Regions from separate parts of the Sporomusa sphaeroides DSM 2875 genome, predicted to be linked through region 4. Evidence: riboswitches for the same ligand, from Rfam matches in the RefSeq annotation. Region 4 holds a riboswitch; each other region holds the start of a gene.
The links. A riboswitch is a leader RNA that binds a small molecule or an ion and turns the genes downstream of it on or off. The one in region 4 is predicted to bind cobalamin.

Region 1 (6,176 bases), 1.6 Mb from region 4:
TACATCTGCACCGGTTACTGATAAAGTAGACTTAGCTTCAAGTGGGGTTTTAACCCCATCTGAAGGTTAGTCATCGGACAAAATGCATAAAAAAGAACAACAGCTCTTGTCTGTTGTCCTCTGAAAATTATACTTAATCTCTGACTGCCTTGGTTTGTTTCAAAGCGCCCGGTCCGTCCTGCGCTACGGCGACTTCGGCTTCACCGAAGGTTTTCATATCATTGATTACATGGAGCGAAGCGGTAATAAGCGACATTCCTAATGCGGCGCCTGTCCCTTCACCTAGGTTCATGTCCAGCTTCAGATAGGCCGGAAGTCCCAGCAAACCGAGAACTTCCCTATGTCCCGGCTCGGCGGCAAAATGCGAACCAATCAGATAGGCTTTCACCGCCGGCGCCATTTGTACGGCAAGCAGGGCGGCTGCACTGGTGACAAGGCCATCCAGCACTACGGCGGCCCGCCCGGCAGCCGCCCCAATAATTACTCCCACCAGGCCTGCCATTGACAAACTGCCTACTTTTGTCAATACATCCAGAGGATCCTGTTTATCAGGCTCATTTACCACCCAGGACCGCCGGATAATCACCCGCTCACGGCCGGTGAGGTTTTCCAGCGGCTGTTCACTATAGCAGGAGGCAACCGCCAAACCGGAAATTGTGCCGGCTATGCCCATTTCACCCAGTCCGATTACCTGCACACCGCTGGCGATGGCCTCTGAAGCCGTTTGGATTCCCACCTTGACGGCCTGTATTGTTTGCGTTCTGGTTAATGCCGGACCTTGCAGCATATTTGCCGTACCATAAGCAATTTTTTCATGCCGGACTTGCGCGTATGGCGGCAGCCCGGCGGCAACGCCGATATCCACCAGGACCAGCTTGGCCTGCGCATGTTCGGCAAAGCTGTTAATCACAGACCGGCCCTGGCAAAAATTATTAATCTTTTGGACGGTTGGTGTTTGCTCATATCTGCCTCTGGCTGCCAGGGCGGCTTCGCTGTCGGCAGCCATAATGATAATGCTTTTTTCCAGATTGCGGGGACGGGGATGGCCTGTAACCCCAGCCAGCTGCCGGGCAATATGTTCAAAAGAATGTAAACTGTTAAGCGGCTTGGTGAGGTTATCCAATCGCAGTTGACAGCGCTCCATCGCCTGCTCATCCAAGGGTTTGATGGTTGCCAGAATATCGTTAAACATGAGCCTGCCCTCCCCGGTTACTGTTATCAAGCAAGGTAACGGCTGCCTTCAACATGTCAATGGCGACTGAAGCGCCGATGCCTTCTCCCAGCCGGACCCCCATGTCGACAAACGCTTCCCGCCCCAGACAGCGCAAGGCAATGATATGGGCCGGTTCACCGGATAAATGGGACGCAAACAGGTATTCTTTGCTTACAGGCTGGATGGCATGGGCAATCAAAGCCGCCGCCGTGGTATTAAGGCCGTCAATTATGACAGCACAGCGATTAGCGGCAGCACCAAGAACAACCCCGGCAAGGGCTCCGATCTCAAACCCGCCAACCTTGGCCAATACATCAAGCCCGTCTTTGGCATCCGGTTTATTAACCGCCAACGCCTGGCGGACAATGGCAAGTTTTACCTGCATGCGGCTGTCCGATATGCCGGTCCCCCGCCCGGTAATCTTGTCCGGCTCCAGGCCGGTAAACGCACCGACAATGGCAGCACTGGCCGTCGTATTGCCAATGCCCATTTCCCCCAGGCTAAAACAATTGTAGCCTTCACTCACCTTACTGTTGACAATCTCAATCCCGGTTTCGATTGCCTGTACAGCCTGCTCCCGGCTCATGGCCGGCCCTTGGGTAAAATCCTGAGTCCCATAAGCAATCTTCCGGTGCCACAGTCCGGGAACATAGGATAAGTCACCTGCCACCCCAACATCCACCACCACCAGGTCAGAACCGCTGAAATTGGCAAAAGCGTTGGCACTGCCCCCTTTGGCGATAAGATAATTGGCCGTCATATGCATAGTAGTTTCCACCGGATAGGCACTGATACCCTGCCGGGCAACTCCATGATCTGCAGATGTTACCACCATGCAGCTGCGGGGCAGGCGCGGCTCGGTCTCACCGGTGATGCCTGCATACTGTCTGACCATGTCTCCCAACCGGCCAAGGCTGCCTGCCGGCTTGATCAGACTATCCAGCTTATCCTGTACCTGCTGAATAATCACAGTATCCGGGGCAGTAATTTTCACTAAGGTATCTTGCAGTAAACTCATAGCAACCTCCCATTATGTTAAGTAAAGAAAACACGGCTTGCGCCAAACCTTAGGCAAAAAACAGGGGGCAAAAATAAAAGGCTCTTTTGGGCAATCCCAAAAAAGCCTTCTTTTCCATGAAGGATGTAAAACGGTGTAAGGCAGGTCTCCTGGCTCCCGGTTCATCAATACTTACGCCTTCCCCTTGACGAGTGGCCTGTGTAAGCTCTCCTCCGGTACAGTGGCGGGCCCGCGCTTATGTATGGTGTGGCCATACTCAGACTTCCCTATTCTCCCCCGGTAGTAGTACCTTGTGTCACCATCTAATCTCAAATTTTAAGTGACACAAGATACTAGCCGGCGGCACCTTAACCGTATTATGCAAAATTTCCTTAATTATAACAGAGTCCTGTAAATACCGTCAATATGAACAGGCCGGGAATATTCCCGGCCTGTTTTCTGAAAGCATGATTATCCGCAGAACCTGGCTACGGCTTAATGGTGTCTTTAAAGACTTGCTTGCCATCTTTCATTTCAATAATAACGGCATTTTTCTCTGCATCATGGGTGGCATTTAAGGTCGTCGCACCAGTGATAGCAGCAAAATCTTTGGTGGCGGCAAGCGCCTCACGGATCTTAGCCGGCTCCACACTGTTAGCGCGTTTGATGGCGTCAATCAGCAGATTGGCGGCATCATAACCCAAAACAGCCAATGCATCCGGCACTAATCCATACTCTTTTTTGTAAGCTTCAACAAAAGCTTGTGAGGTGGGACTGGTGTTATCCACCGAGTAGTGGTTGGTAAAGTAGGTGTTATTTAACGCGGCGGCTGTGCCAATTTCTATTAGTTTAGGCGAATCCCAGCCATCACCGCCGATAATGGGAACAGTAATGCCCAATTCGCGCGCTTGTTTTACAATTTTGCCTACTTCCTCATAATATCCGGGCACATACAGCACTTCAGGATTAAGGGCTTTTATTTTGGTTAAAATAGTCTTGAAATCCTGGTCCTTTTGCAAATAGGCTTCTTTGGACAAAACCACGCCGCCGCCTTTAGTAAAGGCCTCTTCAAAGAAGGTGGACAGTCCTTTGCTGTAATCACTGCTATTATCCACTAAGATAGCGGCCTTTTTAAGGTTTAAGCTATTGAGGACAAAATTAGCTCCTACCGTCCCCTGGAACGGATCAATAAAGCAGACGCGGAAAGTATAGTCTTTTACCTTATTGGTTTTTTCATCCACCGTTACTTTCGGATTGGTTGCCCCTACTGCTAAAAGCGGAACTTTGGTTGCTTCAGCTACACTGGAGGCAGCAATGGCGTTCGAACTGGCAAACATACCTGTGATGGCGACTACCTTGTCCTGAGTTGCCAGTTTGGTCATAGCGTTGGCGGCTTCAGAAGGTTCACTCTTATTATCGGCAACAACGGCGGTTATTTGTTTGCCAAGCACTCCGCCTTTGGCATTGGCTTCTTTAATAGCCATTCTGGCACCATTAGCAGAAGAAGTACCCATGGTTGCGTTACCGCCAGTCATTTCATTTAGAACACCAATTTTGATGTCATTGGAAGCGGTCCCGCCGCAGCCTGCCATAACTCCTGCCATTAACAGCACAACGGTTAGTACGGCTACTAATTTTACACTTGTTTTACGCATTACCCAATTTCTCCTCCCTTTTTTTGACCCATAAACCGCTTGCTTTTTGCCAGGCTCGCACTTGGCCGGCTAATAAAAGCAACGATTTTTTATAAAGCAGACTTAGCTTCAGGTGGGGTTTTAACCCCATCTGAAGGTTAGTTCGCCCTTATCCAGAGACTTAGTCGCTCTTACTCCCACCTGGAAAGGTGGGAGTCTTAGAGCGAGTTAGTCATCGGATAAAGTAAACTTAGCTTCAGATGGGGGTTTTCAGCCCATCCGAAGCTAAGTCTCCCTTAACCAGAAAAAATTAGACTGCCTGTTTTTTTGAAAAATCAGGCAAAAAGTATACTGTCTATATACTTTTATAGTATTTTTTTAATCCTGTTTCTTCTAGTTCTACATTATATTACATCACCCAGGCTTTTTCAAGATAACGAACCATCACAATCACTAATTATCTTTATTTTTTTCACCATTTGTACTCTCCACAAATACACGCCCCTTATTCGTCCTTCCTCATTACCCTTTACCGAAAATTCGCTTATCTTTTTCGTGAAATAACCCACCTAGTACGTAGTAAATTTGGCCAAGAGACTTCTTTACTCATTTTACCAATCCGTGTTATTATAAACATACCACTTTATAGTTGAAGGAGGTTGTTAGTTTGCCGGGCAGAAATTTATCCATTGCTATTGCCGGAAGCTATAGGAAAAACATGCGGTCAGTGCCCTAGTGGGATAGTAGCTTTAGTTGGCGAAGATTTTACCTAATCAAGGGAGCGGATTATATTTTGTATGAATTTATGCATATTTTATTGAGTAAATTACCTAAAGGCTGGGTTTTACAACACACAATCACGATATGCACATAAATGGTTGAAACAGGAAAGGAAGTTGTTAATGACGACAGACTTATTAGAAAAATTGAAAGAGGCTGCGCAATCGGTCTTGCCAGTCAGTGCCATTGTACTTGCTTTGCATTTTACGATATCTCCTCTGCCGTTTTGGTCTTTGATGCTGTTTCTTACAGGCACCCTCCTGCTCATTATCGGCATGAGCATTTTTACCATGGGCGCCGACATTGCCATGATGCCTATCGGGGAAGCCATCGGCGCAGAATTAACCAAATCAAAAAACATCTGGCTGATCGTCGGCTCCGCGTTTATTCTGGGTGTGGTTGTCACCATAGCCGAGCCGGATTTGCAGGTACTAACCAAACAGGTACCGGCGGTGCCTGATATGGTTCTGGTAAGTTCGGTGGCTTTTGGCGTAGGTGTGTTTCTCGTGTTAGCACTACTGCGCATTCTATTCCAGTTTTCACTGTCCTATATGTTTATTGTATCGTATGTGATATTGTTCATTGTCGCCGCACTGACGGCACCCGATTTTCTGGCTGTCGGCTTTGATTCCGGCGGCGTAACCACCGGGCCGATCACAGTACCGTTTATTCTTGCCCTGGGCGCCGGTATTTCTGCAGTAAGAGGCGGTAAAAGTTCGGAAGAAGATAGTTTCGGCCTTTGCTCGTTATGTTCCATCGGTCCTGTTTTAGCGGTTTTAGTTATGGGTATGTTTTTTGATGCCTCAGGTTCCGGGTTCGCCTTTGAACCAAACGCCAGCGTAAATAATCTTGGCGAATTATTAGATTCCTATTATCTGGGCTTTGTCCTGTTATTTGAGGAAGTCTTAACCATCCTCCTGCCAATTGTGGTTATTTTTATACTTTTCCAGTTCATTCGCTTGAAATTGTCAAAAACAAAATTAATACGAATATTGATCGGTATTGTCTACACCTTGATCGGGCTCTCCATCTTCCTGACTGGCGTCAATATCGGTTTTATGCCTGCAGGCACTTATATTGGCAAAGAACTTGCCACCCTTCCTTATAATTGGATTCTGATTCCTCTGAGCGCAATCATCGGCTTCTTTGTCGTTTACGCCGAACCTGCCGTTCATGTACTCAACAAGCAGGTTGAGGATATAACCAGCGGCTCCATCTCCAAAAAGATGATGATGACAGGCTTGTCTTTAGGCACAAGTGCTGCTTTGATATTATCGGTGGTACGAATTTTAACCGAAATCAGCATTTGGTACTTTTTGCTTCCGGGATATTTGCTGGCTTTGGGATTAACCTTTTTTACACCAAAAATATTTACAGCCATTGCTTTTGACTCCGGCGGGGTTGCGGCCGGCACCATGACTGCGGCGTTTTTGCTTCCCTTTGCCGTGGGTATCTGCGAAGCTGTCGGCGGCAATGTCATGACAGATGCCTTTGGCATTATTGCCATGGTGGCAATGATGCCATTGATAACCATACAGGTCGTTGGGGTTAT
Region 2 (6,176 bases), 1.5 Mb from region 4:
AGGTCAACACCGGTTTCCGAGGTCAGGTTCAGTTCCACGCCGTCCAGATAGATGCCGACCTGGGCGGCCGTACTGCCCCGGACCCGGGCAATGCTGTAATTGCTGGTGCCCCGGACCTTCTGGATGTGGACGCCGGGCACGGTTTCGAGGTAATCAGGCAGCGTCTTCTGCTCTCCCTGGAAATCGTCCGGCCGGATGACCGACACGGTGCCGGGCGAGAGGTCCTGTTCCCAGGCAGGGCGCGGCGCCTCGACCGTCACCGCCGCGAAGGTATAGGCTCCCGGTTCGGCAGGCTCAGCCACAGGTTCTATACTATCCGGTCTGGCAGGTGGCCAGCCGGTGTTCGGGGAAACCTTGTCTGCCGGTGCAACCGCCGGAGTACCAGGCAGCTGATTATTATTTACTCCAGCCTCGCCCCCGGGAGCCGGGGGCTGGTACTCAATAGCTCCGGACGCCTGGAGACTGCCGGCCGGCCGGCTGCTGCCGTCCCCGGCTGCAAGTGCCGTAACGGTTGCCGCCGCGACCGGCTGAAAATCGTCGGCGGCTTTGCCGGCCTTAGCCGGCAGTCCCCACTTCCAGGACAGGCCGCCATTGATCTGCCAGTCTTTGCGGACATCACCGCCGGTGGACTTGCTCACTTCCAAAAACGCCGTACTGTCGCGGGCGGTTTGCAGCCTGGCGCCAAGGTTAAATTCCAGCCAGGAGTCCCGGCTGGCGGCGGCCCGCAGGGTCTCACGGTCGCCGGAGAAACGGGCTTCCAGCTTGCTGCTGCCGAAATCATGCAGGGCGGTGACAGCGGCGTAAGCGTGGCCGCGGTGCTGTTCATCGCCGAACGCCTTGCCCACGGTCACGCCCAGCCGGCCGACCACCGGCCTGTCTGAGGTCTGCCTGACCGCTAGCTGGTTAGGCAGTTCGTAGCTTACCCGGTCAATAATGCCGACTGCTAAACCGGCCTGAGGTTCATAATACCAGCCGCCGGGCAAGTTCCGGCGATAGCCGTACCGGGCGCTGATACCGCTGGCCCAGCTGCCATACTTGGCCGAGTTGGCGCTGTCGCTGTCATGAAACCGGTAGTCGTTTTCGATCTTCGTCATCCGGGCAGCGAGATCCAGATAGCGGCCGCTGTGACCGGTCCAGGAGGCATAGGCGCCCATGCTCGTGCCGGTCAGGTCTCCCCGGCCGGTAGCATAACCGGCATCGGCACTTGTCCGGCCAAACATTACGCCGTAGTACAGGGTCCCGTTATAGAAGTCGCCCTCCCGCTCCTTGTCAAGCCCGGCCTGCAGCCCGTCATAGCTTTGGCTGAAGCCGCGCCCGTACGCGCCGCGGCTGTTCAGTTTTCCCCGGAAGCTATGGGCCCAGACGCCTTCGCTTACCGGCCTGTCCGCCGCACCGGCAAGGGACGGCGCGCCTGTATTGCCGAGATGACGGGCATGCAGTTCATCCATACGGGTGAAGAGATTGCCCTCTTCGATGCGCCAGATATTGCGAAAAGCCAGTTGGGCGTCACTGGCCATCTTGCCGGATTCGGAGATGACACCGGTATTGTAGGACTTTACCCCCAGCAGGATCGCTTTGCCGGGCTGCAGGTTGTTCCAGTCAATAACCGGCACCAGTTCGTAAATCCGCAGCGGGCCGTCGATAAGTGATGCCTGCCCCAGCACATTAACCTGATTGTAAGCAGTGCTGCCGGCCGCGCTGAGGTCAACAACCATATAGTTGTACTTATAAGCAGGCGTGGTCATTTCTATTGGCCGCATGAAAACCCCGCCCGCGCCGCGTACTATGGTCTTATAATTGGGATCATAGGCAGACTGAACATAGATGGTGCCGCTGCCGGTCAGCTGTTTAACGGTAACACCGCCTATCTGGATGGTTCCGCCCGTGCTTTTGACATGGGTATTAATGCGCAAAACAACGTCACCGGACAGATTCAGTTTTTCCACAGTCAGGGCTATGGGCTTTATACTGGCCTCCTTAGCAGGCGTGGGTTCCTGATATCCCTGGCTGTTGCCCTTCCAGGCCAGGTCAAGCATACTGCCGCCCGCCAGCGTAAGCTCGGCGGCAGTTATATACGAGGCCCTGGCCGGCACATCCATCGGCCGCCATCTTTCGCCTGCCAGCAGCACAATCGTCGCATTGTACCTTTTAGGGTTAGTCGGAAGAGTCCCGGCGCCACCCATGGTGGCTGTCGATTCGTAGGTATTATAGCCGTCGACCTCTCCTGTTGCCGTCCACGTGCCGTCTGCCGGCGTTGTAAACGCAGCCGCCGTATGGATAAATGACGCAGCCAGATTCAGCGCCAGCAGCCATCCCAGGCTGAGTACCACGCATTTGGCGCCGCGCACGCCGCTGCTGTAGCGGACCGATTTCATCCGGCCGGTGTTTTTCGCCAGTTCGGACACCACCTGCCAGCAGGCGCGTGCCCGGTTCCAAATGATTTTGTAGATGTGGTTCAAAAGCGATCATTCCTTTATCCCGTTCTTTCCTCTCTGCATAGTAGACACTAAAAAAAAAAACACTCCCCTTTGGGAAGTGCTTATGCCAAATTGACGTTATTTTCCGAAAATACTGCATAATCGCCTCCCTGTCACGCGCAGGTACAACGGTGATTGCCGAACAGGCAGTTCTCCTGACTCCGGTTCATCGCTGTCCCGCGCCTTCCCAGAGCTTGACGCTCCAGTGGCCAATATGCAAGACTACTCCCCGTTACAGTGGCGGGACCGTGCCGGTATTTCACCGGACTTCCCTATTAAGCCCTTGCGGGCACCTGTCCCAAGATATTCTGTTGTTCTGTGGTTTAATCTATGAAGCATAGCTCAGGATTATTACTTTTTCCTATTCCCTCCTTCCCCTCGGCAACGGCAAAAGTTTTCCTACAAACTCTGCATAACTTCACCGCTGCAATGATTTGTCACATTTTCTCAACCCCTGCATTGAAGCCAGCTGCCAACTGTGAGCAATGCAGGGCGACACCAAATTCGTGTCTTTGAGACACGAATTTAGGCATACTTTACCCTTGGTTAGCGGCTTAATAAGGTTAAGTCCGTTATCTAAACTTCTCTTTTATATGCCCCCTTTCTGTAGAACAGACCTCAAGTAGGAAAATTGTTGACAAAACACTTTACTCCCAAATATAGGCACCCCCATTTTCCATTTAAATCATATCATGCCGTCATTTTGCCGTCAATATGCCTTTTCTATTTCTTTTAATATACATTTATTGTAATTACATTTCTATGGAGGGAATTACCGTGTCATCAAATACATCTAAGTTTACACTTCGTATCGATCAACATATACTTGAAAAGTTTCGCTATATTGCTGACAATAATTTCAGAACAGTTAATAAGGAACTAGAAATGATTATAAAAGCTCATATAGCCGCCTATGAGACCAAAAATGGGGCGATTAAGGTTGATTTAAACACAAAATAAATTCCTGCGGCTTTTTCCTTTTAAAGGTATTATCGGCTTATTTTTAACGGAACGTTCACGAGGAATTTAATCCACTGCCTTTAACATTGAAGCCAGCCACCAACTGCGCTATAATGGAGACAATCGTATGTGGAACACACCCCTGTTTTCCGTTCGATTGTCTCCATCAGCAGCAGTTGTTTTGTCGTGGTATCGAGCAACTAGTGTCCTTCAGACACATTCTCGGGCATGCTTTGCCCTTGTTTAGCATCTTACAGCTGTAAGCTTGCTGTTTCGAGTCGCTCTTTTACCTACCTCCTTTCAGTATATAAAAATCAAACAGGAACAATTTGTTCCTATTATATAGGAACATTTAGTTCCTGTCAATATTTTCAGGAGCGTTTTTATGAGTTTTTCGCATCGAATAAAAGAATTAAGACAAAAACATAACGTATCTCAACAAGAATTAGCCGATTTACTAGGAGTGTCCACTCGCGCCTGGAGATTTTACGAATCAGGCGAAAGGGAACCCAATATGGCCAGACTTATTTTACTCGCAGACTATTTCGATGTGTCTCTAGATTATCTGGTCGGTAGATTAGATAAAGCAGAGGATAACTGACGGAAATGTCAGAGACGGGATTATTATTCAAATTCAATGTATCTCTCAATTACTTAGTTGGACGGTCCAATAATCCGTGAAGGCTTGAATAGATAAATACTGAAGCAAGGTACTGTAATTTTTAAAAACCGTCTAAAGCCATTGGATGCTTTAGACGGTTTTTTTACGCAAGCAGAATGCCACATAATATATGTTCCCATAGACTTATTGCATTGACATAACGTGTTAAAACATTGACTACATGGTCCTTTTATCAATTATCATTAGTCTTTAGACTCTATCATCGTAACACACTCGTTATGTGAGCGAAAGTAATACAATAACGCAAGCCTGCCCCACCAGCGAGACTCCTGAAAATTGAGTGTTATATGTATTGACGTTCGTCTCTCGTCATCAAGCACAAAAAAAGATTTATAAATTCGGGATATCTATCTTTATCCTCTTCAAACCATTGCCTAAATATTTTTACGGCTCTTGCCGTATCAAATACGTCGTTTGAAGTAGGCAGACCTATCACTATTTGCCCATTTACCAAAAGTGCCTTTGAACATTCTGAGTTATGCTCGTATTTTGCATTTGTCTCATACAAATCCGAAAGACTATTTCCTAAAACATTTATTTTATTTAACTGAAAGGAGTGGAAATCATCATCAATTATTACTTCTTGCAATGCTGTGTTAAGAAATGCAATTGCTTTATCTTTCTCACCATGTTTTAAGTAGGCAAGTGAAAGGCGGTCTACAATATATTGATTTTTATAATGAATATACACGTTTTCCAAAATATATATCCTATTATGCGGCGGCAACATACTGAAAATCGTAAATATATTCTCACAACCGAATTTATGCTCTGGAACAAGAAAGTATTTTACGAACATATCTTCCACAATATGAGTGGCCTGCTTTATTATCTCTTGCAACTCCTCATCTCTAACCTGACCGTTAAAATGCGAACCTTCACCGCCAATTTTGAAAATCTGTTGAATTTTTCCGGCTATACTTTTATCATAATGCTCTTCAATAATTTTTATCTTTCTACCCCAATTGATACATGAATAATCTTCAGTAGGTTTTAAAAATGGTAGAATTTTGTCCTTTAACAACAAATCAATAATACCTTCAACATACTGCCGTACATTATTTGCACGAACTTTTGCTTTCTGCTCATCATTCATAAATATTTCGAAAACATCTATAAATTTTGTGCTTACAGGCATCAACACTAAGTTTTCCTTTTCCATATTATTTTTCATATTTCACCTGTACCCCCTTCAACTTTCTGTACACTGAAAAATTGAATTTAAACAACCTGTCTTCACTAGCGTCCTCTTTTTATACACAGCCGGAACCAAAATAGTCTTTTTGTTTAATTCAGGTTCTATGTTACCAGGTCATAGATCAATAATAATCGGAAGATATCTTATCAATAATATCAAGTGTGCTATTTGTAATAGTTGCTCCCTCATATGTCACAATGAGTTTTCCCTTGTAAAATTTATCATATATATCCTGCTTTTCAAGCCATCGTTTGTCATAGCTTTCTACCCCCAGCATTCCTAAGTGCTCCCAATACAAGTCTCTTCCATCGGGTAGTGTAATTGTAAAATCAGGTTCAATCCATTTACCTTTCTCGTATTCAAGCTTCTTTTCATACTCATAAGCAATGCTATTCTTGGCAAGAAGGTTAGCAATAATAACCTCCGATTTGCTCCTCACACGATCACCTTTCACAGTAGAGTATATCTTGTTAAGCATATGCTTTTCAACGCCAAGATATCTGCCTATTTCTTGATGAAGCTCGTTTGAAGATGTGTTGTCAGCTATTAGAAATATAAGATAATCAAGTAACGCATGTTTATATTCACGCTTTTCATCTATGGCATTTTGTATATCTTGCATTTTTACATTAGAAATTTCTTGTTCTATAACTTCTACAATCAACCGTCTATCCAATGGCTTAGTTGTAGTAGCCAGACCATTTACAATACCTTTATAAACCTTATTAATAATCGTCTTAACATCGAACTTAGATTTTTTAACAGTAGTAATCAAATTTTTGGTTTTTGTGCTATTTATAATATCTGTAAGAGTTTTATCTTTTACATTTGTAATACTCTTTAAGTCAGAAAACCCCTT
Region 3 (6,176 bases), 1.0 Mb from region 4:
ATCAACGGCAATAATGACAAAACGGCTGGGACCATGTACGCCGATTGTCAGTACGCGTTCAATATCGGCAGTGCGGCTGGGGCCGGTAATAAAGCTGATATAACCGCGGTCGTAGACTTTGGCGATTGTTTCCATAGCTTCTGTTATGCCGGGAACAATTCTATTGCTGTTCATGAAAACAATATGTAAAGGAGGCAGCATCGAGACAAGCCTGCTTTCAAACGCTAACGCATCCTGGCAAACACTGCCTGACTCGGCAATGCCAAACTCAACAGCGGAGATGCCAATATCGGCACTTTCAGCATGCTCGGCGATATCTGCTTGTTCGGTGTACAGGCTTACACCCAGGTCTGTTAGGGTGGCATTAATTCCTGCTGCCTGTTGCAAGGGGCTGTCAACGGCTACTACTTTGCGGGCGTTGGTGTATTTGACTAAATTGGCAATGACTTCTTTGGCTTCAGCCGCTGTTTTGACGCGAAATACTTCGGCGGCCGCGTTTTTTGCCCGGGTTTCGAACTCCGGGAACAGGCTGGCGCTACAAGTACCGGAGGTAAGCGCATGGGTCCAATTTTCACTTACTTTTTTCAAATTCTCCACTCCCTTATAACCGAATTAATCGGTATGATGGTCTGACCAGTATACACTTCGTAATAAATAGGCTAAAACCCTTTTAAAAATTGACAAAAAACGCAAAAAATACAGAAAAATTTTTAGATTATTTAATTTAGATAATTCCTGCCTGGTAAGCAGGAAAATAATTAACTATATGGAATAATAGTACTAATCGCAAATTTGATACATGTAAGGGAATGGGTGCTTTGCGCTTAATAGGGAAGTCCGGTGTAATACCGGCGCGGTCCCGCCACTGTAATGGGGATGCTGCTTAATACATGCCACTGGGAAACTGGGAAGGCTAAGTACGCGAAGAACCAGAGTCAGGAGACCTGCCTGTTCTAACACATGCCGCTAGGACCTACGGAAGATAGGCAGGTGTGGGTACAATATTCAGGCAATCTTTACATGTTGTTTGGTGTTATACCCCCTGCTCAAGGGGGCTTTTTTATTGTCCGATAAAGAAATGCGCAAAGGGATAACCACCGGGACTTGTGCCGCAGCGGCAGCCAAGGCTGCGGTTATGGCCTGGCTGGGCCAGCCGGTGACTGTTCTTCAGGTTTTTTCACCACAAGGAGTCCTGCTGACAGTACCTGTTGCCGAAAGCTGGCCGGTTGCCGGCGGCGGTATGGCGGCAATAATCAAAGATGCCGGTGATGATCCGGATATAACCAATGGGGTTAGGATTATGGCAGAGATCATTATTACCGATAAACCGGGAGTTGTGATCAAAGCAGGTATTGGCGTAGGAACGGTGACTAAACCCGGGCTGGCTGTGCCGGTAGGTGAACCGGCAGTAAATCCCGGGCCGCGTTCCATGATTACCAGGGCTGTGACTGAGTGTTTGCCAACAGATAAAGGGGCTGTTGTGACAATTTCTATTCCCGAGGGAGAGAAATTGGCGACCAGAACGCTTAACCCCATATTGGGGATTGTTGGCGGACTGTCGATTATTGGCACTACCGGTATTGTTGAACCGATGTCAGAAGAGGCTTTTAAAAATTCACTTGTACCGCAGATTAGTGTGGTGCAGGCATTAGGCTATACAGATATAGTATTTGCTCCGGGAAAAATCGGACAGGATATAGCCATCAACCGTTGCGGCCTGCCGGCCGCCGCCGTAATCCAGACAAGCAATTTTATCGGACATATGTTGGAGAATGCAGTAAAATACGGCATGCGCCGGGTGTTGTTATTTGGCCATCTTGGCAAAATCGTTAAAGTGTCGGCCGGCATATTCCATACTCATAACCGGATGGCCGATGCCCGCCTGGAGACAATAGCCGCCTATATGGCGCTAAACGGAGCGCCACAGACGGCCATTGAAGAAATAATGGCTTCGACTACTACCGAAGCTGCTATGCCAATCATCGCCCGGTATAATATGACTGAGGTTTATTCTGTACTGGCCGAACGGGCCAGTGCCCGGGCAAAGCGTTATGTGTTTGGTGATTTGACAGTGGGAACCGTTATTGTGACTTTACAGGGAGATATACTGGGGCTTGATGAGACAGCCCGTGAAATTGGAGGCCATTTAGGATGGAATGTAGGTACCAGGTAGTAGTTGTTGGCATTGGCCCCGGATCGCCTGATTATGTGCTGCCTGTCGTTAGCCGGACGATTGCTCAGGCCAGAGTTCTGGTAGGCAGTAAGCGGGCGCTGGATACCTTTGCCGCAGGCGGTCAGGCTACCAGGATTATTGATAAAGATATTAACGGTGTGCTTGATTTTATTGAAGAACAGCTGGCAAGTCAGGATGTAGTGGTTATGGTGTCCGGCGACCCTGGATTTTACAGCATGCTGGTGGCAGTCAGAAAACGGTTTGCGCCAGAGAGTATTACGGTGATTCCCGGTATTAGTTCGGTCCAAATGGCGTTTGCCCGGGTGGCCGAAGTGTGGCAGGATGCCGCTCTGATCAGTATGCATGGCCGTACAGCCGCTGATGAGGTACTGCGTTACCGGCCAGGGCATAAGCTGGGCATCCTGACTGACACTCAGCACAATCCGGCCTGTATTTCGCGCATCCTGTTAGCATTCGGGTGGCCGGAGGCGGCTCATGTCTGGTTATGCGCCAATTTGTCTTATGACAATGAAGTGGTGGCTGCTATGACCTTAGCCGAGGCCGCAGAAACTCCCGGTTTTGAACATAGCGTAATGGTGGTGAAAGCATGAGTCACAGCTTAGGTATTCCGGATGAGCAGTTCATCAGAGGCGACATTCCGATGACGAAACAGGAAATTCGCATCTTAACTTTGGCTAAGGCCAGCATTGGTGCTGCCGACACTGTCATTGATATCGGGGCAGGTACCGGTTCGCTATCCATTGAAGCGGCTTTATTGGCCAGGCAAGGCAGGGTATATGCCATTGAGCGCGAACCCGAGGGGATTGAACTGATTAAGGCCAACGCCGCTAAGTTTGAGGCCGGCAATGTTCAGGCTGTGCTTGGTTCGGCACCGGCGGCGCTGGCCGGGCTGCCGGCGGCGGAAGTCATCTTAATCGGCGGCAGTGGCGGCAGGCTGCCCGACATTTTGTCCTCGGCCGATCAATTGCTGAAACCGGGCGGACGCCTGATTGTAACAGCTGTTACCGTAGAAACACTGTCTGCCGCTCTCCAGCTTATGCGGCAGCGTCCGGCCTATGCGGTTGAGGCTTGCTGTGTACAAGTTACCCGGATTCAGCCGGTGGGCACCAGTAATATGTTTAAAGCACTTAACCCGATATATATTATTACCTGTACTAAAGAAGGGCAGGCTGCCGGATAGGGAAACAGCCTGGATGAAGGGAGAATATCAATGAATGTATTTTTTGTAGGAGCCGGTCCGGGAGATCCTGAGCTGATTACCGTGAAAGGGCAGCGCCTTTTGGGACAGGCAGATATCATTATTTATGCCGGTTCGTTAGTCAATCCGGCGCTCTTATCCCTCGCTAAAAATGGAGCTGCCATCTATAACAGCGCCTCCATGACGCTGGATGAAGTCATTGCTGTTATGGAGCAAGGGGTTAAAGAGAACAAGCTGGTAGTCCGGTTACATACCGGCGATCCCAGCATATATGGTGCCATTCAGGAGCAAATGGATGCACTGGCACCGAAAAATATTGATTTTGAAGTTATCCCCGGCGTTAGCTCGTTCCTGGCTACAGCCGCTGCCTTAAAGCAGGAATATACATTGCCTGATGTATCCCAGACGGTAATTATTACCCGTTTGGAAGGGCGCACCCCGGTGCCGGAAAAAGAAAAACTGGTTAAGCTGGCCAGCCACGAGGCTACGATGTGTATTTTCCTGAGTGTGCATATGCTGGACAATGTGGTTAAAGAGCTGGTAGATGGCGGCTATACCTACGAAACCCCGGTGGCTATTGTGCAAAAAGCCTCCTGGCCTGATCAAAAAATCTTCCGCGCTACCTTAGGCACTATTGCTCAAATTGCCAGAGAAAATAATATTGACCGTACAGCCATGATTGTGGTCGGTAAGGTCTTGCAAACCGATTATGCTTTGTCGCGGTTATATGCTCCGGAATTCGGACATATGTTCAGACAGGCGCAGGAGGCTAAATAAATTGTGAAGCTGGCAGTCATCTCTGTTACCCGCAAAGGGGCCGAACTGGCTGAACGGATAGCACCGCTGCTGGGGCCGGGGGTTGATGTCTATGCTAAAAACGGGCGCAATCTGCCAGAGTTACATCATACCTATGACTCCTTAAGCGACCTGGTAGCTGAAATATTTTCCTTATATGATGGCTTGGTGTTCATTATGGCGACAGGAATTGTCGTGAGGGTCATTGCGGCACAGGTGAAGGACAAACGCTGCGATCCGGCGGTAGTTGTCATGGATGATGGCGGCAATTATGCGATAAGCCTGTTGTCAGGTCATATCGGCGGCGCCAATGAGTTAACCGGGTTAGTGAGCCGTGCCGCCAAAGCTGTGCCGGTTATCACTACCGCCACCGATGTTGCCGGCTTGCCGGCTGCTGACATACTGGCAGTCAAACTTGATCTGACCATCGAACCGTTCAGTTCGCTCAAAACCATAAACGCCGCCATTGTTAATGGTGACAGGGTGTTGTTTTTTATTGATAAGGAACTGGCTGACCATGAGCGGTATATTGCTTTGGCCACCAGGCAAGGGGTTGCATTAGTTGATAGCAGTGAACTTATCCATCCGGATCAGTATGATGCTGCTGTAGTCATTACCGATAAAGAACTTGCTATTCAGAAACCGCATCTGTATTTGCGTCCCCACAGTTTAGCCCTTGGCATCGGCTGCCGGCGGGATACCACCGGTGCTGAAATTTTGTCAGCCATCAATCAGGCTTGCCGGACAATCGGACGGAGCAGCAACAGTGTGGCTGTGATTGGCAGTACTGTCGTAAAAGCCGATGAACAGGGTTTGCTCGCAGTGGCGGAGCAGCTGGGTGTGCCGATTAAGTTTTTTACCAATGAACAACTGGAACAATGTATAGACCAATATGAATTGTCGTTATCTGATTTTGTTAATGAGAAGATAGGAGTGGGAAATGTATGCGAACCAGCAGCCATACTAGCGGGGCGGAACAACAAGCTGATTTTGCCCAAAACAAAATATCCCAAAGTGACTGTGGCGGTCACAACGGTAAAATATCGGTGGTGGGAATAGGGCCAGGCAGCCTGGAGGATATGACGCCGCGAGCCCGGCAGGCGATTGAAGATGCTGAGATTATTGTTGGTTATGATACCTATTTGGATTTGATAAAAGCTCTACTGCCAGCCAAAACCACCATTGGCACAGGCATGATGCAGGAAATCGACCGTTGTCAGGCGGCGGTAGATAAAGCCATGACCGGAAAACAGGTGGCGGTAATTTCCAGCGGCGACCCGGGAATATATGGTATGGCCGGTTTAGTGCTTGAACTTGTTGGCAAGCAGCCGGCAGCCAGGCAGCCGGAAGTAGAGGTTATTCCCGGTATCAGCGCCGTCGGTGCGGCAGCCTCTATCCTGGGAGCACCGCTGATGCACGATTTTGCCGTTATCAGTCTGAGTGACTTATTAACTCCCTGGGAAGTTATTAAAAAGAGAGTGGAAATGGCGGTTGCCGGGGATTTCGTTATTGCTATTTATAACCCCAAAAGTACCCGGCGGACAAGCCAAATAGAAACGGTGCGCGAAATTGCGCTAAAACACCGGCAGGCCGATACTCCGGTAGGGATTGTGCATCACGCTACCCGGACCAAAGAGGATATGACCCTGTCAACCCTGGACAACTTTACCAAGGAGCATATTGATATGTTTTCCCTGGTCATTATTGGCAACAGCCAGACCTATACCGCCAATGGGAAAATGATTACCCCCAGAGGCTATCACGTATGATTTTAGTGCTGGCCGGTACGCAGGATGGCCGGCAATTGGCTGCCTGTCTGGCGGCAGGCGGTTATCAGGTAATGGTATCGGTAATCAGTGATTATGGCCGCAGTTTGGCTGAATTACCAGGTATTGGCGTTCATACCGGACAGCTGACCCTGGCGGGGATGGAGGAATTCATCGCAACCAGGAGGATTAAGGCAATCGTGGACGCCAGCCATCCCTATGC
Region 4 (6,176 bases):
GCCCTTTGGCAAACGCAGGAATATTTCCGGCCGGGTGGATTATTTTCCCCGTGACGGGGAGTTGATTTCCCTGAGTGCCTCGTACATGGAGGAAAAACAGGAGGAATATGCTTCGATGCTGTCGATGGTGGGGACTTTGGCCACAGCAGTCCGGGACGACAACAACCGCACATATTACGGCGTCAGCTACAAAAAAACACTGACAGGCGGTGAGTTGTTTGTCAATGCCTATCAGACCATCTGGGACAAGTACAACGATACCGTCAACCGCAGCAACGGCCTGTATGTGAATTCGGTTTACGGCTATTACCGGATATCGGGAATCGAGGCCAGGGTCAGTAAAACGGCGGGGCCTGACCACCGCCTGACTATCGGCGGTGAGTTCCGGCCGGAACTGTACCGCGGGACCGGTATCCGGACAGGCCGGGGTACTTTCACCAAAACCTTTCATGGCAAAACCTATCAGGGCTCGGAGGTAAAAACCGATTATTCGGCGCTGTATGTGCAGGATGAGTGGGATATGGCTCCCAAGCTGTCTGTGACGACAGCCGCCCGCTATGACGGCAGCGACCGGTTCGCGGATAAGGTGAGCCCCAAGCTGGGCTTAACCTACAGGCCGGAGCCTGGCTGGCGCGTCAAAGCAAATACCGGCAAAGGCTACCGTGTCCCTTCCCCGAATCAATTGTTTCTGGATTTAAATGTAGTCCGCAACGGCGCGCTGGTCAAGCTTGCCGGTAACAGCGACCTGAAGCCGGAAAGCTCTACTTTTTACGATTTGGCTGTTGAACGGGACTGGGGCCAGGCAACCGGCAAGCTGACCTTCTTTTCCAGCAAGGTCAGGGATATGATTGACGAGGCGTGGGTCAGCGCCGCCCATATTGAGTATCAGAATATCGGCAGGGCCAGCCTGCGCGGGCTGGAAGGCGAAATCACTTGTCCGCTCACTGACAGGCTGAGCTGGTCGGGAAACTATACTTATCTGGACGCCGGCAATGATCTGACCGGCACCCGGTTGTTCAACCGGGCGCGCCACAAGGTATCCTCCCGTTTTTCCTACCGGCCGGCGCCGGATTTAAGTGCCAGCATCTGGGTAGATGCTTACCGGGATTATTTGTTTCAGCAAAGCTCGGGCAGCGGGGTGAATAAATCGTTTGCTGTTTGGAATATGAATGTTACAAAAAAAATTAACGAGAACCAAACGATAGCGGTGGGGGTGGAGAACCTTTTCAATCATCAGGATGAGGAGCTTTCACTGCCGGGTACCTTTGTCCATATGAATGTCAGGTTTACCCTGTGACCGGCTGGCGAGGAAAGGAGCGACATATGATTGCCAGGGGGTCTTTGCTGCTGGCGCTTATGATCCTGCTGCAGTCGCTGCGGCTGCTGGTGCCGGTGCCGCCCTTTGTATCCATGTTTGTCATCGGCAGTGCGGTTAATGCCTGCCTATTGCTAGCTGCCGAGACCGCCGGGCTGAGAGCCGGATTCATTATCGCCTGTCTGGCGCCGGTTGTCGCCTATTTTCAGCAGGCCTTGCCTCTGCCGGTCTTTATTTTGCCGGTGGCTGTCACTAATATTGTTTATATTCTGCTATATGAAGCCGGCCGGAAACACCATTTGTGGCTGGCAGTACTGCTGGCGTCTGTGGGGCGGATGGCTGCTTTATATTTTTCTGCCACCTGGATTTTCAGTTTTATTTCCCTGCCGGCCGGACAGGCCTTTTTTCTCAAGACTGCAATGAGCTGGCCGCAGTTGGTTACCGGTCTTGCCGGAGGTGTTCTGTGTCATTGGCTGTATAAACGCCTGCCAGCAGCCGGTAAAGTAAGATAAAACAATTAGTGGGACAAGGGACAGGTCCCTTGTCCCACTTCAACTATATCATGTGAGATATGGAGACTGTGTTTATGTATTTGTTGTGAAACAACGACTTTTAAAGAATAGCTTGACTATATGACCGCTATATAGAGTAAAGTAGACAGAAAAGCTATATTTTAAGGGGTGAAAATAATGAATACGGAAAGAAAGCATCCTAAGTATCAAATTCCTAATGAACCGCATGCCAAGCATCGTTATGAAAGTGCACTAAAGCATGTTCAACTGGCGCGAGAAGCCGGGAAAAATTCGGAAGAAATTCATGAGATTTTTCGCAAAGTAATGAATTTCGACTCTAAAAATATCGAAAACATTTCTCAAGATGAGGCACACAAAAAATACCGCACCGCAGTGATTCATGCCCGGAAGGCGTTAGAAAATGGCAAAAATCCTGAAGAAGCTCATGAAATTTACCGGAATATTCTCTCGGGAAATACGGCAGGAAAATGTCATCACAAAGTTGATTAACTGGTGGTAAGCTTATGCCAGGCTATGAAAGCTATGAGTCCGGGAAGGTTTAGGCAATGATGATCCAGTTCAAGGAGCATGAAATGCCTGAGTATACCCTAAATGATGGAAAAGGCGGAATTGAGCTTAGTTAAAGAAACTGAGCCCAATTCCGCCTTTTGTTTTAGCAGGTGGTGTACTCCACCTGAAAAGAGATTTGATTGATATATGTTTTTGTATCAGTAGTAAGCCAGTGGTTTTTCAGCGGGAAAACATATACATTACTGACAATCTGCAAGGCATTGCGTTGCACAAAATCGAGGATTTCCTTATATACGGAAGCTACTTGTTGGTAATAAGTTCCTTGGAAGCGTATGGTGAGATATAATCCCTCCGGACGGATAAAGCAGTGCTTCTTAGGAATGGAATGAGAAACAGGCGTAAAATATTGTATTGTTTTATTAAATTTTTCTGCAAAAAAATCATCTTTATCTATGATCCAGCCGGTAGTAAATTCCTTGAAGTGTTTTTTGGAGAAGGCGGTTTGATTATGTTTGGACAGAAGCCTGAACCGTTCCCGCAAAGACATGGTTTCGGTTAAAGGTTCACTGACAAATAGAATTTTTTCTTTTTGAAAGTTTACTTGAATTTGATTGAACCGGGTTTTGCGTATTTTTTCTATTGTTTGTAAAGACAAATGTAAGCTCTTTTTAATGTTTAGCGTATCTTCTATAATTTTATCACATTCTTTTTCTTTCGCCAGTAATATCTGTTCGAAATTATCAACATTGCGATCTTGCAGATAATTCTTTATGCCCTGAATGGAAATATTTAATTTCCTCATATTTAGAATAATTTCCAGCAAGAGATATTGAGAAACCGAGTAATAGCGATAGCCGTTTTCGCTGACATAGGCTGGAACTAATAGTCCGTGTTTGTCGTAATAAAGCAAGGTTTGCTTGGGAATAGCATAGAGAGAGGCCAATTCACCGGCGGTAATATAGTTTTCTTTGTTAATTGTCATATGTTGTATTCTCCTACGCTTATTACATATAGGAATCCAGGTGCATAAAACAATGGTTGAACCTAAAACCTTCTTTTATCCCCATTATTAATGATGAATTGGGTTTGTGTCAAGAAAGGTTAGTTTTTATTTAGGATAAAAGCTAGCTCCTCTTATGTCGGGATAACAAAAGTGGTCAGGCCTGGGAAAAAAGACTTGACTATATGACCGGTATATAGTTTACCCTTATAATCCAGAGTAAATTTTGACATATATCTTCTAAAAACGACGATTTTTGATAATGTTTGCTAAAATGGTGAAGTGAAGTTGTATATTGAGTTAAGTGTTCTTCTCTGATGTGAATTGAATATTGCTAGACAGGTGCCCTGTAAAGGGCTTAATAGGGAAGTCCGGTGCAAGACCGGCGCGGTCCCGCCACTGTAATGGGGAGCAAACCAAAATACCACTGGGATGAGAGTCCTGGGAAGGTTTGGGAGAGCTATGATCCAGAGCCAGGAGAACTGCCTGTCTAAAGATCGCCGTTTTACCCACGAGTGATGGGGAGGAGATTACAGTTACACTAGCTTATTTGGAATATATTCCAGGTGAGTTTTGTTGTTTTGCTGAATTTGCTCCTGGTTCTAGACCAGGAGTTTTTATTTGGCTGTTGCTGTAGAATCCTCCCGGCTGTCATGGCCGGGAGTTTTTTATTTTATTATGAAAGGAAGAATGAGGATGAAAAAGAAAAGCGTTCTGAAAAAGCGTATGTTAGTCACGGCCATCATTACCGGCTTATGCTGTGGGGGAGGGCCGGCAGCTTTGGCTGCCGGTGCAGTGGAGGATTTTACCCTTGATTCGATAATTGTAACGGCTACCCGTTCTGAAAAACCTGATGTTGAGGTTCCGGCTTCTACTACCATTTTGACGAATCAAGATTTAAAAAATACCGGTGCTGAGAATATACAAATGGCTTTGCAAAAAATTTCCGGTTTTTCCTACAGTACTTATGGACCTAACGGAAATCCTTATTCTACTATGTCCAATCCAATTATTATCCGCGGCGTAAGTAATGGCACATTGGTCTTAGTAAATGGAGTCCCGATTAATATGTCCGGCAGCTACTATCTGGATTCCATTCCGGTGGAAAATGTTGAACGGGTGGAAATTGTAAAAGGTGGTGGCGCGGTTTTATATGGCAGTGAAGCCATGGGCGGCGTTATCAATATTATTATGAAAAAGCAATTTGATAATACGATATCGACAGGTTTTGGCAATTATGGCCAGCAAAATCACAATGCAACCTTTAATATGGGAAAATTGAATCTGAGCTACAGTAAGACAAGATGGGGCAGTTTGGATAAAATTCAAATTACTAACAGTGCTGCAGGGGACAGAACGACTACCTTTAGGGGTTCTGATAAAGACAGTGTATCAGTAGAATATAATTTTAATGATAAGTTATCGCTTTCGTATAACTATATGGACAATGAAAATGGATATCAGACCTGGTTTGGCGATAACTGGAAGAAATTATTGGATGCGCAAGCAGGCGATTTACAAAATGATAAAACCTATACAAACAAGTATAATATAGCACAGCTTAGATATAGTGATGAAAATCTAAAAGCCAGTTTGTATTATAATCACAATAAGCCTACTTCAAGAGGGTTTGCTAATTATAATAGTTCTGGAAAACTGAGTCCCGCGCCTGATAAAGTCGATCAAAAGGATAGAACTTACGGGATTGACGCCCAGAAACATTGGCAGATAAATGACAGGGTCAATACTATTTTTGGATTTACATATAAAAATGAATATTTTAATCAGATTAAACACATCGTTGGGACTAAAACAGAGCAGGAAAGAAAGGTTTATGGTATTTACGGACAATGGGAACAAAAACTCAGTGATGCGAACTCTTTCATCTTAAGTGCCCGTGAAACCTGGACTGCCGGTGCTGCCCAAGATGCAAATTACAACAATTTCAGCACATCCGGACAATTTATTCACAAATTAGGTGAAAAGGATAATATATACGCCAGTATTGGCCAGTCGTTTATTTTGCCTACCTTTAAGCAAATATACGGCAGCGCCTACAATCTGTTGCCGGCACCGGAATTAAAGCCGCAAACCGGTGTTAATTATGAGCTCGGCTGGAAGAAGATAGATGGTGGTCATAGGTGGAAGGCGGCGGTGTATCATATTGATATTACCGATAATATTACTGCGACCTGGGACTCGACAACAGGAATATCAAAATATACGAATGAAGATTTTAAGAACACCGGCGTTGAGTTAACCTGTGATATAAGCGGGGAAAATAGCTGGTCATATAGCTGGGGGATTAATTATGGCAATCCTCAAACAAAAGCTAAAGGCAATGATCCGAGAGTGAAAAAATACTGGGACAGACAATATGGACGTCTGCAATTGACAGGAGGAGTAACTTATCAAAAGGATAAATGGAGTACAAGCTTGAATGGAACTTATTTAACAGAACGTGTTGCCGCAACAGCTACTGCGCATTCTCAAAAAATGAAGCCATATTTACTGACTAGCTTGAGCACCACTTACAAAATGGATGAAAACAATGAAGCTTCTTTGACTGTAGACAATCTGTTGGATAGAAACGATATTGTAAACCACACGGGAACGAATTATTATGCAACCCCATTAAATTTCTTACTAACTTTTAAACATAAATATTAAATTTAAAAGCAAATAGCCGGCATATGTCGGCTATTTGCTATGCGGATATAATCGAACCAACCTGACGGGAAAACTCCCAGGTTGGCTGCCTTAGCATTTAACTTCATCCCTTATATGGTGATGGCAGGCGGAATCGGCAGAATTTACT

Region 1: linked by a shared signal. The riboswitch ahead of cobT (nicotinate-nucleotide--dimethylbenzimidazole phosphoribosyltransferase) and the one ahead of SPSPH_RS03410 (TonB-dependent receptor plug domain-containing protein) in region 4 are both predicted to bind cobalamin.
Region 2: linked by a shared signal. The riboswitch ahead of SPSPH_RS19585 (TonB-dependent receptor domain-containing protein) and the one ahead of SPSPH_RS03410 (TonB-dependent receptor plug domain-containing protein) in region 4 are both predicted to bind cobalamin.
Region 3: linked by a shared signal. The riboswitch ahead of cbiD (cobalt-precorrin-5B (C(1))-methyltransferase CbiD) and the one ahead of SPSPH_RS03410 (TonB-dependent receptor plug domain-containing protein) in region 4 are both predicted to bind cobalamin.

What each region holds. Positions count from the first base shown of each region.
Region 1 covers NZ_CP146991.1:4,146,268-4,152,443, forward strand. The annotation lists gene SPSPH_RS19130 (nicotinate-nucleotide--dimethylbenzimidazole phosphoribosyltransferase) at 134-1,192, opposite strand; gene cobT (nicotinate-nucleotide--dimethylbenzimidazole phosphoribosyltransferase) at 1,185-2,231, opposite strand; cobalamin riboswitch at 2,354-2,539, opposite strand; gene SPSPH_RS19140 (ABC transporter substrate-binding protein) at 2,699-3,865, opposite strand; gene SPSPH_RS19145 (DUF1538 domain-containing protein) at 4,747-6,176, shown strand, end outside.
Region 2 covers NZ_CP146991.1:4,250,075-4,256,250, forward strand. The annotation lists gene SPSPH_RS19585 (TonB-dependent receptor domain-containing protein) at 1-2,459, opposite strand, end outside; cobalamin riboswitch at 2,606-2,789, opposite strand; gene SPSPH_RS19590 (Arc family DNA-binding protein) at 3,255-3,437, shown strand; gene SPSPH_RS19595 (helix-turn-helix domain-containing protein) at 3,823-4,038, shown strand; gene SPSPH_RS19600 (hypothetical protein) at 4,403-5,293, opposite strand; gene SPSPH_RS19605 (RecQ family ATP-dependent DNA helicase) at 5,439-6,176, opposite strand, start outside.
Region 3 covers NZ_CP146991.1:1,780,766-1,786,941, forward strand. The annotation lists gene SPSPH_RS07955 (LutC/YkgG family protein) at 1-588, opposite strand, end outside; cobalamin riboswitch at 795-966, shown strand; gene cbiD (cobalt-precorrin-5B (C(1))-methyltransferase CbiD) at 1,079-2,173, shown strand; gene cbiE (precorrin-6y C5,15-methyltransferase (decarboxylating) subunit CbiE) at 2,152-2,784, shown strand; gene cbiT (precorrin-6Y C5,15-methyltransferase (decarboxylating) subunit CbiT) at 2,781-3,374, shown strand; gene cobM (precorrin-4 C(11)-methyltransferase) at 3,405-4,169, shown strand; gene SPSPH_RS07980 (cobalt-precorrin 5A hydrolase) at 4,173-5,246, shown strand; gene cobJ (precorrin-3B C(17)-methyltransferase) at 5,267-5,956, shown strand; gene cobK (precorrin-6A reductase) at 5,953-6,176, shown strand, end outside.
Region 4 covers NZ_CP146991.1:755,222-761,397, forward strand. The annotation lists gene SPSPH_RS03390 (TonB-dependent receptor plug domain-containing protein) at 1-1,297, shown strand, start outside; gene SPSPH_RS03395 (ECF transporter S component) at 1,324-1,827, shown strand; gene SPSPH_RS03400 (hypothetical protein) at 2,005-2,337, shown strand; gene SPSPH_RS03405 (MerR family transcriptional regulator) at 2,501-3,340, opposite strand; cobalamin riboswitch at 3,682-3,862, shown strand; gene SPSPH_RS03410 (TonB-dependent receptor plug domain-containing protein) at 3,980-6,028, shown strand.